2 regions of the Flagellimonas halotolerans genome follow, and region 2 is predicted to be linked to the other one. Evidence: riboswitches for the same ligand, from Rfam matches in the RefSeq annotation. Region 2 holds a riboswitch; the other holds the start of a gene.
The links. A riboswitch is a leader RNA that binds a small molecule or an ion and turns the genes downstream of it on or off. The one in region 2 is predicted to bind cobalamin.
Positions count from the first base shown of each region.

Region 1: another riboswitch for cobalamin. It lies ahead of VM932_RS03275 (TonB-dependent receptor plug domain-containing protein); the one in region 2 lies ahead of metE (5-methyltetrahydropteroyltriglutamate--homocysteine S-methyltransferase).

Region 1 is NZ_JAYKYV010000002.1:19,164-27,428, forward strand. It holds gene VM932_RS03255 (DNA recombination protein RmuC) at 1-1,334, opposite strand, end outside; gene VM932_RS03260 (ABC transporter ATP-binding protein) at 2,193-2,972, opposite strand; gene VM932_RS03265 (FecCD family ABC transporter permease) at 2,972-4,003, opposite strand; gene VM932_RS03270 (ABC transporter substrate-binding protein) at 4,004-5,155, opposite strand; cobalamin riboswitch at 5,425-5,655, shown strand; gene VM932_RS03275 (TonB-dependent receptor plug domain-containing protein) at 5,725-7,587, shown strand; gene ribB (3,4-dihydroxy-2-butanone-4-phosphate synthase) at 8,068-8,265, opposite strand, start outside.
Region 2 is NZ_JAYKYV010000009.1:1,783-10,047, reverse strand. It holds gene metE (5-methyltetrahydropteroyltriglutamate--homocysteine S-methyltransferase) at 1-2,107, opposite strand, end outside; cobalamin riboswitch at 2,270-2,476, opposite strand; gene rocD (ornithine--oxo-acid transaminase) at 2,900-4,144, opposite strand; gene rlmD (23S rRNA (uracil(1939)-C(5))-methyltransferase RlmD) at 4,380-5,792, shown strand; gene VM932_RS11465 (DUF6452 family protein) at 5,823-6,341, shown strand; gene VM932_RS11460 (DUF6048 family protein) at 6,322-7,083, shown strand; gene VM932_RS11455 (THUMP domain-containing class I SAM-dependent RNA methyltransferase) at 7,338-8,265, opposite strand, start outside.

The DNA.
Region 1 (8,265 bases), on a different contig from region 2:
TAGTTCATTTCTTCAAAATCGTCCTCATGGGCGCGCATTAAAATAGGTTCGGGCAAGGATTTTTTTGCTTTGGCCCCCATTTTCTTCAATTTTTCAATTGAGGTGACAATGTTTCCCCGTCCTTCGACCAACTTGTTCATGGCACCGCGGTACTCGCTTTTCGCTTCATCCATTTTTTTGCCCACTTTGGTAAGGTCGGAGACGAAGCCTTCGAATTTATCGTAAAGCGCTCCAGCCTGGCGGGCAATTTCAATGGCATTTCGTTGCTGTTTTTCGTTGCTCCACATACTGTCAATGGTGCGTAGTGTGGCCAAAAGCGTAGAAGGGGTAACAATAACGATGTTTTGCTCAAAAGCTTTGTTGTACAGTGATACATCTTCATTTATGGCTACGGCAAATGCAGGCTCAATGGGCACGAACATCAGCACAAAATCTGGACTCTCCATTTCGTATAGGTCCTCATATTTTTTGGAGGAAAGCTGTTCCACATGTCTGCGCAGGGAGTTGATATGATCCTTTAGGAATTTGGGTCTATCCTCTTCTTCGGCATTGGTGTAACGTTCATAATCCGTTAACGATACCTTGGAATCCACAACCATTTTTTTACCGTCGGGCAAGTGAATAATAACATCGGGCAACACTCTTGTTCCATCTGCACGCTTAAAGCTTTGTTGCACACTGTACTCTCTATCTTTCTCTAAACCAGATTTTTCCAAAACACGTTCCAAAACCAGCTCCCCCCAATTCCCTTGCATTTTGCTGTCCCCTTTCAGGGCTTTGGTCAGGTTTTCGGCCTCTTGGGTTATTTTAAGGTTTTGTGTCTGTAAATTGAGCAATTGCTCTTTTAAAGCAGAGTGAATACTAATGTTTTCCTTTTGCGACTTTTCTACTTTTTCCTCAAACTCCTTAATTTTTTTGTTGAGGGGCGTCAGGATATTTTCAATGTTCTCTTTGTTGCTTTTGGTGAATTTTTCGCTTTTTTCATCCAAAATTTTGTTGGCCAAGTTTTCAAATTCCTTCGTGAACTTTTCCTGTAGCTTTTCAACCTCTTCCTTCTGCTCTTTGTTTTTGAGCTGAAGATTCTCCAAATCCGCTTGGTACCTCACAATTTGGTTGCTTTGCTGTTCTTTTTCGCGCTGGAGTTGTTTTTGCTCCTCGTCGCTTAGCAATAACTTATCGTTCAAGGATTTTATGGTAGCGTTAAATTGTTGTTCCCGCTCGCCCCAAACGCTTTCGGTGGATTTAATCTTTAGTTTTTGGATGTACATGCCCACAAAAAGCCCAACGACCAATGTGATGATGCCAATTATGATAAAGGTAAGTTCTGTGCTCATTAAAAAATTTCTGAAGGATAAAGATAACGGATTACAAAGATAAAATGTCATTTCTTCCAAAGTAGAAATCCATAAAATGAGTTCGTAGTCGGAAGTCGGATGTCCGAAGCACGGAGTCCGATGTCAGTTGGCAGTCGACAGTACTCAATAACCCAATAACTCAGTAACTCCTAACTCTGAACTTGAGTTTTGGTTTTCATCTTTCTTTTGACACGAATTACACCAATTGCTCGATTTTCTTGTTAAATGTTGTTTTGATTTATCGTGTTGAGTCCTTCGGCTACATTTAGGATAAACTAAAGTCGAAACGGCGGAAGTCAGTTTGGAGTAGCACAATTACTCAATAACCGAACAACCATATAACTTAGTCCAGAGGTCAGAAGCACGAAGCACGAAGTCTTGGGTCTAGTGTTTTGGTTCTTGTCTCTTGTCTCTTAAACTTGATACTTGAGTTTGTCATTCCTGTGAAGGCAGGAATCCATTTTTTAAAGAAACCTGGGAACACATCACAAAGTAGATTTCTCACGCTCTCGCTGGTCGGTTCAAAATGACAATGAAACAATTGGTGGCCATTCTAGAAATTCGTGTCTGCCGTGGGTAGGAAATTTACTTTGCTGCACTCGTCTCCTCTCTAATCTCCCCAAAGGGGAGAAGTTCCCTTCTTTGGAGAGCCTGTCCCGAACTTGTTTCGGGAGATTATGTGAGGACTTCCTATCTGATTGCCTTTTTAAAACCCATGATCTCTTGCCCGTTTACCGTAGTCAGGCTTCGGAATCCCATAAGAGTCAGACCTTGAAACATGGTTTTACTGGCAGACAGACAAGTTTAGGGTGAACGGGATTTTTGTTGGTTATAAATTTACTTAGTCACCTTAAACGAACCTGTCTTGGCATCAAACTGTACCATTTCCGAAGGAAATAAACGGTCAAAGTATTTTTGTTCAATAAGTTGACACGGGTCGCCAAACGGATGGTCTTTTCCATCCAAAATCAATATGCGGTCACATAATTGAATGGCCAATTCAATTTCGTGGGTTGTAAAGAGAATGGTTTTCTGTTTTTCGTGCGCCAATTCTTGAAGCATTTTAAGGATTTGCACTTTGTGGTACAAATCCAAATGGGTGGTTGGCTCATCCAATAAGATCAAAGTGGTGTCCTGAGCCATGGCCCGCGCCACCAGCACCCGTTGTAATTGTCCGTCGCTGATTTCGTGACATTTACGGTGTTTGAGTTCTTTCAATAAAAAAGTATCCAAACTATCCTTGATCCGATGTTTGTCGTCTTCGGTCAATGTGCCCAACCAATTGGTGTAGGGTTGCCTGCCCAAGGCGATTAATTCTTGTACAGTCAAGTTTTTGGAGGCAGGCTGCTCGGTCAAAACCACACTAAGCTCCTTAGATAGGGTAGATGATGTATATTTTTCCAAATTTTTGCCTTTCAACTTGATGTTTCCATCAAGTTTAGGCTGAAATCCCCCCAAAGTGCGCAACAAGGTCGATTTTCCAATGCCGTTGATGCCCACAATTCCGCACAACATTCCAGTTTCCAACTCAAAATTGATGCGCTCAGCAACTATTTTGGATTCGTACCCAACGGTCAAATTTTTAACGGACAGTATGTTTTTGTTGTTATTGGACATTAGAACATCATTTTACGTTTGCGCACCAAAAGCCATATCACTACAGGAGCTCCAACCAAGGATGTAATGGCGTTTATGGGCAGCACACTGGCGGAATTGGGCAATTGCGCCAAAGTATCGCACAGGAGCATTAAAATGGAACCATAGAGCATTACGGCGGGAATCAGTACTTTGTGTTCCATGGTATCAAAAATTTGGCGGGTAAGGTGTGGAACAGCGAGTCCAACAAAAGCAATGGGCCCTGCAAATGCGGTTATACCTCCTGCCAACAGCCCAGTGGCGATAATTATGGTCAATCTGGATTTTTTTAAGGAAATTCCCAAACTCTGTGCGTAGTGTTCCCCTAAAAGAAAGGCGTTCAACGATTTTATGGAAAGTATACTGAGCAAAACTCCCAAGGCAACGATTACAAGCAATAAAAGTAACTGCCCTGTTGAAAGGTTGCCCACACTTCCAAAGGACCAAAAGATGAAGCGTTGCAGGTTCTCGGCACTCGAAAAATAGGCCAACACACTTACAATTGCGGAGGTGATGCTGCCGAACATCAGTCCAATGATCAACAAAGCCATGGTATCTTTCACGCGTTGGGCAACAATCATTACTACGGAGAGTACCAAAAAACTACCAATACTTGCGGCAATGGCCAGGGAAACATCACCCAAAAAAGAGATGGAAGTATATCCTGCCAACAACGAAGCGCCCATCAAAAGTAAGGCGGCACCCAAACTGGCCCCAGAACTAATCCCCAGTACAAAAGGGCCTGCCAACGGATTTCTGAACAGGGTTTGCATTAAAAGCCCACTCAAGGAAAGTCCTCCGCCCACCAAAATGGAGGTAAACGCCTTGGGAACCCGATAATCCCAGATAATGTATTCCCAAGATGCAACTTGCGAAGTTTTTCCAAAAAGCGTGGATAGCATATCTGTAAAAGGAATAGAAACGGAACCCGAACTAATGTTGAGAAGACAGGACAGCATCAATGCCAGTATCAACAACAGAAAGGAAAACCGGTATGTTTTTGCTCCTTGCATTTATTGTAATGGTTTAATGAACAGCAATTGATGCTCGGGCAATAGCTCCGGGTGCAATATTTTGATGAAATCCCTCAAAACAATATCTGGGCGGTGCGGTGCCAATTCGTAAAAAATAAGCCCGCCAGTTTCTCCCTTTTCAATGGCGTTTGAATACACTTTTTTATTGGCGAAGGCATAAAATTGTTGGTGATGGGTGTTGGCATTGCTCAATTCCTTATAAGAAGTTTGGGAAGAAGGGTTAAACCAAAATTCGGCATCTTGTGCCTGCTCCAAAACGGACTCCAAACTAAGACCAATGCTTCCCGTTTCTTCGGTGTTGGACCAAAGATAATCGGCATTGGCATCTTTCAGGAACTGGGCCATCCAACTGCTGCCTCCAGCCACGTACCAAACGTCTTTGTATAATCCGCCAGTTAGCACTGTTGGTCTGGATTTTGCTTTTTTTGCCAATGCAGCGGCCTGTTTATAGGATGCTTCAATTTCGGTAAAAATGCTATCTCCCAATTTTTCTTTTTGAAAGAAGGGCGCAAAAAACTTCACCCATTCTGCTTTGCCCAATGGGGTCTGCTCCACCCAATCGCCATTGTAAACCACGGGTATTCCTGCTCGTTCTAAAATATGATACGCCTTGTTTTCTTCGTTAATACTGAATCCGATGATGAGCTCAGGGTTCAGTATCAGCACCATTTCTGTGTTGAGGACATCGTTCATGCCCAAGTTTTGAATTTGACCGTTTTCCACAAGCTTTCTTGCCTCTGGTGAAGAAATGTAATCGGTGTTGGGAAATCCGACTATGTTTTTGAGTTCCCCGAGTTGCTTTAAAGGCTCTATGTGAGTGGTTGAAGTGAGCACTATTTTTTCGACTGGGGTACCCACAATGGCATCATATTCACCTTGCGGGAAAGTAATCGATGGTAATTTTTCTTTAGGTACCAAGGCATATTTAAAGTTATCGGCCCCAGGCCAAGCTGCAGTGACTTCAATAACGGTGAAATCGGCTTCTTTTTTTACCGTAAAACCCGTTGCATAGGTTATGGAGGGTGTTGATCCCTGTTTTTGAGCAGGTTGCGATTTTTTTTCTTGCTTGCAACCTATCAACCAAACCAAAAGGAACCCCAAAAATAAAATTGATTGCTGTTTTTTTGCCATGAACCAAAAGTAAGATTATTTAAATATTTCTGTAGTTTGATGAACCTCATCATTAAAGTCAAAATTGTCATGTTGAGCGTCCCGAAAGTTTTCGGGAAGACACCTCACCTATTTTTTCAATAATATAATGACACGAATTACATGAATTTTCTCGAAGGAAAGGTGGGTTGGGATGCTAAACGAATTCTTCGGCTGCGCTAGGATGACAGCTCAGATTGACAGATGAAATCATTTTAAACTTTTGCATAAAAGATTAAACAGATTGATTAGCTTTGGCCACGAATTTTGGTTCGCACGGATTTTTTCCGTGGGATTAAAAGGGAATCCGGTGCAAAACCGGAGCTGTTCCCGCAACTGTAAGTATGTGCCGAACCGGCACCGATGTTTTAAACATAGGTGCGCAGTAGGCGATTGTCTCTTCTTCAAAACCACTGCCCGATGGGTGGGAAGGTAGGAGGCAAAACACAAGCCAGGAGACCTGCCAGATTCAAACAAACAATGTTAAACTTTCGGGATAAAAGTTTACGTATGAATATCATACTATTCTCCCGTTTATTCAATTAAACGAAATGAAAAAAAATCATTTATGGTTAATTACCGCCCTTTTGGCGGGTAATGGAATTTTTGCGCAAAACGTACAGCAAGATTCACTTAAGGTGCAGCGACTGAACGAGGTTGTTGTTAGCGATTCAAAATTTGAGTTGAAAAGAGAAAACTCAGGTAAAACGGTAATCAAGATTGCGGCCGAAGAAATGCAGCGCAACCAAGGCAGGACAGTTGCGGAAATCATCAACACCAAAAGTGGTATCGAGATTGCCGGTAGCCGTGGTAGGGATGGCGATGTGCTTGGGGTTTATGCCCGTGGTGGCCGTGGTCGTCAGGTTTTGGTGATCATTGATGGTGTTCGGGTGTCGGACCCCTCCACTTTTTCGGCGGAGTACGATCTTCGGCTGCTTTCTCCAAACAGCATAGAGTCCATCGAGATCATTAAAGGGGCTGCCAGTACACTTTATGGTACCAATGCGGTTACGGCCGTGATCAACATCACTACGAAAAGGGCTTCAAAACAAAAGATTGCAGGAAATTTTGAAACAAGTGTGGGCACCAATCAAACAGCAGATGACCAAAATTATAATTTAGGGAGTATTCAAAATTCGGCAAATGTGAACGGTACTTTGGACAAGTTTACCTACGGGGTGGATTTTTCCAATAGATATAAAAGCGGCCTGTCAGCTGCAGTAACGCCGGAGAATGAGGAGGATATTTTTTCACATTACAGTGCCAATTTAAGGCTTGGGTATCAATTCTCTGATGCTTTTGGGGTTCAGGTTTATGGAAACCAGACCAAGTTTAAAAATGAGTACGATGCCACACAGGCAGAAGCACCTAATTTGGGTGAGAATGAGCAGCAAAGAGTCGGGTTGTCATCCGAATATGGCTATGGGAAAGGTTCGGTCCATCTAAATACAGCGTTTACCCATTATGAGTCCGTGGCCAATGATACCTTTGGCGAAAGCACCACCGAGGGAAGCAATTGGGTGTTGGACCTGTACAACAAATATGTTTTTGGTGAGCAATTCCATACCATTTTAGGAATGAATTACATCAAGGATGAAGCTATTTTTACAGAAGATGTTGATTTTACCATTGTGGATCCTTATGCCAATGTCGTGTATGTTTCAGATTTTGGACTGAACTTGAATGTGGGTGCCAGATGGAACAATCACTCTGAATATGGAAACCATTTTGTGTATAATGTGAATCCTTCTTATGTTTTTGACACTGAAAACGGATATGTGAAAATGATGGGGTCTTATGCCACATCGTACATCACACCGAATTTAACGCAATTGTTCGGTGCCTTTGGCGGGAATCTGGAGTTGGAACCTGAAGAAAACTCGACCATTGAGGGGGGTGTTGAATTCAAACTCAATGAAAAGTTGAGAATTAGCACTGTTTATTTTGATAGAAATGAAACCAATGCCATTGGGTACGATGCCAATTTTATGAGTATTAACATTGCGGATGAAATTGATGCCAATGGGGTAGAGGTGGAAACTACGTGGTTGCCTTGGAGCACTTTTAGCGTTAATGCCAATTACACCTTCACGGAACGCAAAGGGGACAATGCCATCCGTATTCCAAAACACAAAGCCAATATGTCCTTGTGGTACCAGTTTTGTGAGAGTACGAGTGCATCGTTAAGCTATGCTTATACAGGTCAACGGTTTGATACGGATTTTGCAACCTTTACGGATATTGCTTTGGAACCTTTTTCTTTACTGAATTTTTCCATTGGACACGAACTGATCAAAAACAAGCTAAATGTGTTCGTAAATGCGGACAATTTGTTGAATGAGGATTACAGGGAATTGCTTGGATTCACAACTCGTGGCCGAAATTTTAGGGTGGGTCTCAACCTGAACCTTTAATAAAGCCCATCTGTAACATCAATTTTTGTGAACCTGAACTTGTCCGTCTAATGGGCTGGTAAGTTCAGGTTATACTTTTGATTAATATTTTAGAAGTACTAGTTTTATTAATCCCAATTAAATGGGCTTAAGGTTTGTTCTTTTGAATACCTCACTGGCTTGTCCCGAGGTAGTTCATTAATATGGTAGTTCTGAGTGAAACGAAGAATCTCTTTTTCGATACAAAGATAAGGCACGCCTGACCACTGACTTTCGACATTCCAACCTTAGTTTATCCTGAGCGTATCCGAAGGCCTCAACGTGACACTTCATGCATCGAGCATCAAACTACAATAACCTCTGCCTAACAACAGACATGAATTACACAAATGGCCACGAATCAGTTAATCTTTACAGTAATGAGAGTAATGCTTTTTGATTGAAAGATTCTCCAAATGTTTTACACTTTCAGAATGACAAACTTGAACTTGTATTTGTCTATTAGTAATTCACATATTCCACTATCTCAAGACCATAACCAACCATGCCCACACGCTTGGTTTGTCCGGAATTCGTTAATAATCGAATCTTGGAAATATTGATATCGTGAAGTATTTGTGCACCAATGCCAAAGTCCTTGTTGTCCATTTCAATCTTTGGAGCCTTGTTGATTCCCCCTTCCTGAAGCTTTTTGAATTC
Region 2 (8,265 bases):
CTGGCCCTATATCATTGGGGTAATCGAACTCGGAAAAAGCATCCAACAGCTCCATTTGCGATCGAGAACATTCTATGGTAATCACATCGGCATCCATATCGGCAATGTTCTTAATTATATCATTGAACTCAGAATAGCACATGTGCGTATGGATTTGCGTGGAGTCCTTCACTCCGCTTGTTGATAGTTTAAAGGCTCCAATGGCCCAATCCAAATAAGTTTCCCAATTCTTTTTACGTAAGGGGAGTCCCTCACGTATTGCAGGTTCATCCACCTGAATAATCTGTATGCCCTCTTTCTCAAGATCGACCACCTCATCCCGGATGGCTAGGGCAATCTGGTTGCAGGTGGAAGAACGTGGCTGATCATCTCGAACAAACGACCACTGTAAAATAGTGACCGGACCTGTGAGCATCCCCTTTACTGGCTTTTCGGTCAATGATTGCGCAAAGGATGTCCAGAACACCGTCATTGGGCTTGGTCTTGAGACATCCCCAAAAATGATAGGGGGCTTTACACAACGGGATCCATAACTTTGCACCCAACCATTTTGAGAAAAAACAAACCCGTCCAATTGCTCCCCAAAGTATTCCACCATATCGTTGCGCTCAAATTCACCATGCACAGGTACATCTAGTCCAACCTCTTCTTGAAAAGCAATGGCATCAGTAGTTTCCTTTATCAGAAAATCAACATACGCCTGTTCGCTCAGCTCTCCCTTTTTAAACAATGACCTGGCCCGTCTTACCTCTTGGGTCTGGGGAAAAGAGCCAATGGTGGTCGTGGGAAACAGGGGCAAATTTAAGTGAGCTTCTTGAAGTACCTTTCTTTTTTTAAAAGGGGATTTTCTGTAGAAATCCTTTTCATGAAGCTGTTCCACCCGCTTTTTTACCTTGGGTTTATGAATCAATGTGGAATTTTTTCTCTTTTCCATTGAAGCCAAATTCGCTATAAAATGTTGATGGGATTCATAATTGGGGACACTAGCTAAAAGCTTCAGGCTTTGGAGTTCTTCCAATTTTTGCTTGGCAAAGGCCATCCAGTCCTTTACATCTTCGTGAAGCACTTGTTCATTTTTCTCAAGCTCCAAATCATATGGAACATGAAGCAGGGAACATGATGGGGACAAGATCACACGTTCTTCCCCTAGTTGTGTCTTTGCCTTTTGAACAAACTCCAAAGAAGTTTTAAAATCATTTTTCCATACATTGCGACCATCGACCACACCCAAGGACAAGGATATTTTTTTATTGAGTTTTCCCAATTCCAAGACGGTGTCCAATTGATTCGGGCTTCGCTTAAGATCCAGATGAAGGGCACAAACAGGCAATGATAGTGCCGTATCCAGATTATCTCCAAAATCTCCAAAATAATTGGCCAACAGCATTTTTAGGGTAGGAAACGCTGTCGCGATTTCTTGGTAAACTTTTTTGATGGCTTCTTGTTCCTTGTCCGAAAGGTCTGTGGATAGTATAGGTTCATCAAACTGTATCCAAGTTGCACCTGAATCCAACAATCGTTTTAAAATGGAACAATATATGGGAAGTAGTTTGGGCAAAAGATCCAGCCTATGAAACCCTTCTTCTTTTTCTTTTCCCAACAATAAATAGGTAACAGGCCCCAGAATCACAGGCTTGGTGTGTATTCCCATTGCCTTTGCCTCATTAAACTCATCGACGATCTTTGATGAAAGCAGTTCAAATTCTTGGTCTTTGGTAAACTCTGGAACGATGTAATGATAATTGGTATCAAACCATTTGGTCATCTCCATGGCAATAACATCCACACCATCTTTCTGCACCCCCCTTGCCATGGCAAAATAGAGGTCCAAAAGAGTACTCTTGGTGTCCTGGGCATTCTTGTACCGTTCAGGGATAGCACCAACCATGAGGCTGGTATCCAGAACTTGGTCGTAAAAGGAAAAATCGTTCGAAGGGATAAGGTCGATTCCCTTTTGCTGTTGGAGTTTCCAATTTTCCTCTCGGATACTCTTACCAGCATGGAGCAGATCTTCCAAAGTAATCCTGCCCGACCAGTACTTTTCGCAAGCTCTTTTTAGCTCACGGTGGGCCCCGATTCTTGGGTAGCCCAAATTGCTTGTTTTCATTGCTAAAGCTTTTATAAAATTGAACAATTAGATAAAAGCTCCTTAGCTCAACTTCGCAATGCCTTAAACAAGAAGAACGCTATATTTTCTATAGGAAAACCCAGAGAAAGAAATAAACACGCCCGACTTGCCCTTAACGCGAAGGCACCGTCAAAATCCTACAATGTAGGAACGATATGGGCAGATATCCTGGCTTGTTCGATTCCTACCGGCCTTCTCGCCCCCACTTTGAGGACAATGGCACTATTGGTAAAAACATACTATCCCGTAAAACAGGATCGGACTTACAGTTGCGCGTCAGCTCGTGATTCTCACACGATTCCCTTTTAACCCCAACCTTCGAAGGGGACCCTTACCGCTATGATAAAGAAATTAAGTAAAGAACTTATTGAAATGTAAATGTAGCCATTAAAATTATTAAGGGATAACGAATAGGTAAATTATCTTTGATCCCACGGTCACCATTTACTTTTTCTTGTTGATTATGTTTGTACCTAAGAATAATTTACTTCATTGCCATAAAATGCAATACTATATTTAAACGCCAATCCAACACTTACTTTGAGGCACGGTGATTTTAACAAACGTATTGGGAATTCCATACCAAGCCAGTATTTTTTGTTAGAAATCAGCTAGGTGTTATGAAAAGGTCTAAAAAGCTTATTACCTGAGTCAGTTCGAGCGCAGTTGAGAACCTAAGTCAATTTGATAATCAATGGGTTTCGACTGCACTCAACCTGACAAAATCAAAATTTTGCTGCTTTTTAGACCTTTTTATATTTTTATTTTAATCTACTTAGAAAAATCCTGTAGCGTTTTGATGATTATGGAAACACAATCCATCAACTGCTCTCGGTTCATTACCAAAGGTGGTGCAAAACGGATAATGTTGCCATGCGTTGGTTTCGCCAACAATCCATTCTCCTTTAATGCCATACAAATATCCCAAGCGGTCGAGCTCTCTTCCGTATCGTTGATCACAATAGCATTGAGCAACCCTTTGCCACGCACTTTAACCACCAAATCGCAAGAAGGGATAAACTTGTTCAACGCTGCGCGAAACAATTCCCCCAATTCTTCGGCATTCTGTGCTAGATTTTCTTCCTTAATCACCTCCAAGGCGGCCGTACTTACCGCAGCGGCAACTGGATTTCCACCAAAGGTGCTTCCGTGGCTTCCAGGAGTGATTACTTCCATAATAGGGTCGTTGGCCAAAACTGCAGAAACCGGATAAACCCCTCCAGAAAGGGCCTTGCCCAAAATCAAAATATCTGGCTTCACATCTTCATGGTCTACCGCCAACATTTTGCCCGTTCTTGCGATACCGGTCTGAACTTCATCAGCAATAAAAAGTACATTGTGTTTTTCGCAAAGGGCCTTGGCTTTTTTCAAATATCCTTCTGATGGTACATAGACCCCGGCCTCACCTTGAATGGGTTCCACTAAAAATCCGGCAACGTGTGGATTACTTTTTAGGGCATTTTCCAGTGCTGTCAAATTATCGTATTCGATTTTTACAAAACCTTCGGTATACGGGCCGTAATTATTTCTCGCCACTTCATCATTGGAGAAAGAAATAATAGTGGTAGTTCTACCATGAAAATTGTTTTCGCAAACAATCACTTTGGCTTGGTTTTCTGGGATGCCTTTTTTCTGGTAAGCCCATCTTCTGCATACTTTTAAGGCGGTCTCAACGGCCTCTGCCCCTGTGTTCATGGGCAACAACTTATCAAAGCCAAAGGTTTCGGTTGCGTATTTTTCATACTTGCCCAACATATCATTATAAAAAGCCCGCGAAGTCAAGGTCAATGTTTTTGCTTGCTCCACCATGGCACCAATAATTTTGGGGTGACAATGTCCTTGGTTTACGGCAGAATATGCCGAGAGGAAATCATAATACTTTTTTCCTTCCACATCCCACACATAAACCCCTTCACCCTTGCTCAAGACCACAGGAAGTGGGTGGTAATTGTGTGCTCCGTACTTGTTTTCCAATTCTATCGCTTGCTGCGATGTTAAATGATCTAAAACAGCCATTTCATTAAATGATTAAAATTGATAAAATAACCATTCCTACTGTACCTTTATTCTTTCGAAGTTTCGAAAAAGCAGCGTGGGAGAGAAATCATCCCTTGGAGTGCCCGCAAATTACAAATTAATCGGTGAAAATGTAATTTTTCAGAATGTGATTCCCGATTGAACCACCGAAAGTTTAGATGCAATTTAAGAAGCTGCGTTCTGTGAAATACCAAAAAGAACTTACTTTTGCGGCATGCGTAAAAACAAAAGGAGAAAAACGTTTGAAAACGTAGAGGTTGTCGATGCCGGTGCAAAGGGAAAATCCGTGGGCAAGGCCCCTGACGGACGTGTAATTTTCCTTACCAATGCCGTTCCCGGAGATGTGGTGGATGTAACGACCACCAAAAAACGAAAAGCCTATTTTGAAGGGGTTGCCACCAACTTCCACACCCTTTCCGATAAAAGAACCGAACCTGTTTGCGAGCATTTTGGTGTATGTGGCGGCTGCAAATGGCAGCACATGGGGTATGAGCATCAGCTCTATTTTAAGCAAAAAGAGGTCGAGAACAACCTTAAGCGCATTGGTCATCTCGATCTTCCGGAAATAACCCCCATTCTAGGTTCTAAAGAGCAGTACTTTTACAGGAACAAGATGGAGTTCTCGTTTTCCGATAGCCGATGGTTGACCCAAGAGGAAATCAACTCCGATATCGAAATTGAGGACAGAAATGCATTGGGATTCCATATTCCTGGCATGTGGGACAAGATTTTGGATATTAAAAAGTGCCATTTACAGCAAGACCCTTCCAATGCCATACGGTTAGAGGTGAAAAATTTTGCCAATAAAAATGGCCTCACCTTTTTCAACCCCAGAAAACAGGAAGGACTTTTAAGAACGTTGATGATGCGAACATCATCAACTGGGGAAATTATGGTGCTCGTACAATTTTTCGAAGAAAATACAGAGCATCGCGAACTGCTCCTAAATCATTTAAAGGAAACATTCCCGGAGATAACTGCCTTGCTCTACGTCATCAATTCCAAAGGAAACGATACGATTTACGATCAGGAAGTAATTTGTTTTGCAGGCCGTGACCATATTTTTGAGGAAATGGAAGGGCTTCAGTTCAAGATCAATGCAAAATCATTTTATCAGACCAATTCGGAACAGGCCCATGAGCTTTATAAAGTAGCAAGGAATTTTGCTGGACTCACCGGAGACGAATTGGTATACGATTTATATACTGGAACGGGGACCATAGCCCAATTTATATCTAAAAATGCAAAAAAGGTTATTGGTGTGGAGTCCGTACCCGAGGCCATTGAAGATGCCAAGGCCAACGCGCTTCACAACAACATTTCCAACGCTGAATTCTTTGTCGGCGATATGAAAAATGTGTTCAACGATAGCTTTATTTCAGAACACGGTAAGCCCGACGTGATCATAACCGATCCTCCACGGGACGGCATGCACAAACAGGTGGTGGAACAACTCTTGCAAGTAGCCTCACCTAAAATTGTGTACGTAAGCTGTAACAGCGCAACCCAAGCCAGGGATTTGGCTCTTATGAAAGAAAAATACAAAGTCACCAAGGTGCAACCCGTAGATATGTTCCCGCAGACACACCACGTTGAAAATGTTGTACTTTTGGAAAAACGGGTGTAGTTTTTGAATTAAAATCCACAGCTAACCGGAATGAAGAAAATAATCCCCATCCTACTTATTGCATCAATGCTCTATTTTGTTTCATCCTGTGAAAAGGATGATATCTGCGTTGAGGGTGACACACCACTGATGGTCATTGGTTTTTTTAACATTGATGATACCACTGCAGTAAAAAGAGTTTCATCGATACGAATCAAAAGTTTGGATATAGACAGTATTTTGACCAATGATTCTTTTAGTGACAGAGCAAATTCGCCAGATTCATTGATGGTTCCCTTAAGGAGCAGTGCAACAAGTACCATGTACCAGATTATTTCTGGTTCACGGGATGATGATGAAACGGAACAGGAAATTGGAAATATTGACACCTTAACCATTTCTTACGACCTTGGTGAAGCTTTTATCTCAAGGGCCTGCGGGTTTGTGGTCAATTATAACAACATCACCGTTGCCGTACCGGAAAGTGCCGAGAATTGGATCCAAGATATTAAGGTCGTTCAACCTAACGTAGAAAACACCGATAACATCCATGTCAAAATATTTCATTAGCATTTTTATTGGCCTGCTGCCAATTTTGGTGCAAGCACAAAGTGAACCTATCGACCTTCAACAAAAGGATACAATTGAATATAAAGATCAGTATGGGCTTCGCGTAGGTGCAGACATTAGCAAATTGGTACTTTCCTTTATGGATGAAGATTACACTGGGCTAGAATTGGTGGGCGACTACCGACTTACCCATAAATTGTATTTGGCTGCCGAATTAGGGAACGAAACCAAGAGGCAGAACGAAAGTTTGAACAACACCCTTTTATACGATTACGAAACCTCGGGAAGCTATATTAAAGCAGGTGTGGATATGAATACCTACCGAAATTGGTATGGAATGAACAATGCCATTACCATTGGGGGGCGTTATGCGGTGGCAAGTTTTAACCACACCTTGAACGATTACAGCCTTTACGAAACAAACCGTTTCTTTAATAAAGAGTTTTTGCCCGGCGAAAACCCCAACCGTGAATTTAGCGGATTATCTGCCTCTTGGCTGGAATTTGTTGTGGGTGCAAAAGTAGAGCTGTTTGCCAATATTTTTGTGGGCATGAGTGCCCGATTGGGCTTTTTGATCACCAATACAGAAGATGAAGCGTTTCCCAACCTTTGGATTCCCGGATTTAACAAAGTTACAGAAGGGAGCAATTTTGGTGTGAACTACAACTATTCCATCTCTTACTTTATCCCACTTTACAAAAAGTCCAAAAAGAGCAAGGAGGAACCTGAAAACAACCAATAGTTTGATGACTGCCCCTATTGATGGTGTTGGATAGCGAAAATCTGGACAATACCAATAAATGGCAAGGACTTAAAAGAAGAAACTCGAGTATGGTACGAAAAATAAAAGGAGCCACATTGGACTCCTTTTATAAAATTTGGTTGAGTTAGTTAGTCGTGTTATAAACACATCACCAAATCTAAACAATTCTTTTGCACTAAGCCAAATCTATTTTTATACGATTCCTCATCTTTTTAAAGCACAGGTAGCTGACCTTAACTCTGTTTTTTTGCCTTTTTGCTTCCTTCATAAATTTCATACTTTACCAGTCTTGCTTCCAGTTTACCATTAAAGGTCTTTATTTTTTTGGAAGTTTTAAGGCCTATGTGCTTTAGCGCCTCCAAGTTGGAAGTAATCAACCAGATATCCGTACCTGGATAAATCTTTTTAAAGGTGTCCCCCATTTTGCCATAGAAAATTTCCATATCAATGGGCAATCGCTCTCCATACGGTGGATTGAACAACATGTGTAATTTACCATCAACTGGTTTGTCCACTCTAAAAAAATCCTTTCGCTCCACGGTAATGTAATCCGACAAATTGGCGTGGTCCACATTTTCTTGTGTTTTTCTTACCGCAGATGGGGCTTTATCGTAACCAATAATCTTATGATGGAACTCTCGCACCTTTTTTAAACTCGCATCCACTATTTTAGTGTGCAGCTCAGCATCATAATCGTTCCAATGCATAAATGCATAAGACTCCCTGTTGATGTTAGCTGGAATATTACACGCTATCATGGCAGCTTCAATCAGAAAAGTTCCACTACCGCACATTGGGTCAAAGAAATCCGATTGCCCATCCCACCCACTTTTAAACAACAGACCAGCTGCCAATACTTCGTTGATGGGTGCAATATTGGTCAACATACGGTAACCCCTTTGATGAAGGGAGTTCCCAGAACTATCCAATGAGACCGTACAGGTATTATTATAAATGTGTATGTTTATTTTTACATCAGGATCTTGGGTCTTTACATTGGGGCGTTCTCGAACCACTGCCCTAAACTTGTCCACGATGGCATCCTTGGTCTTTAGGGACACGAACATGGAGTTGTCAAAAACCTCTGTATTGGCAATACTGTCAATGGCAAAAGTCTTTCCTACATCAAAAATTTCGGGCCAATCCAGATCATAAATATGC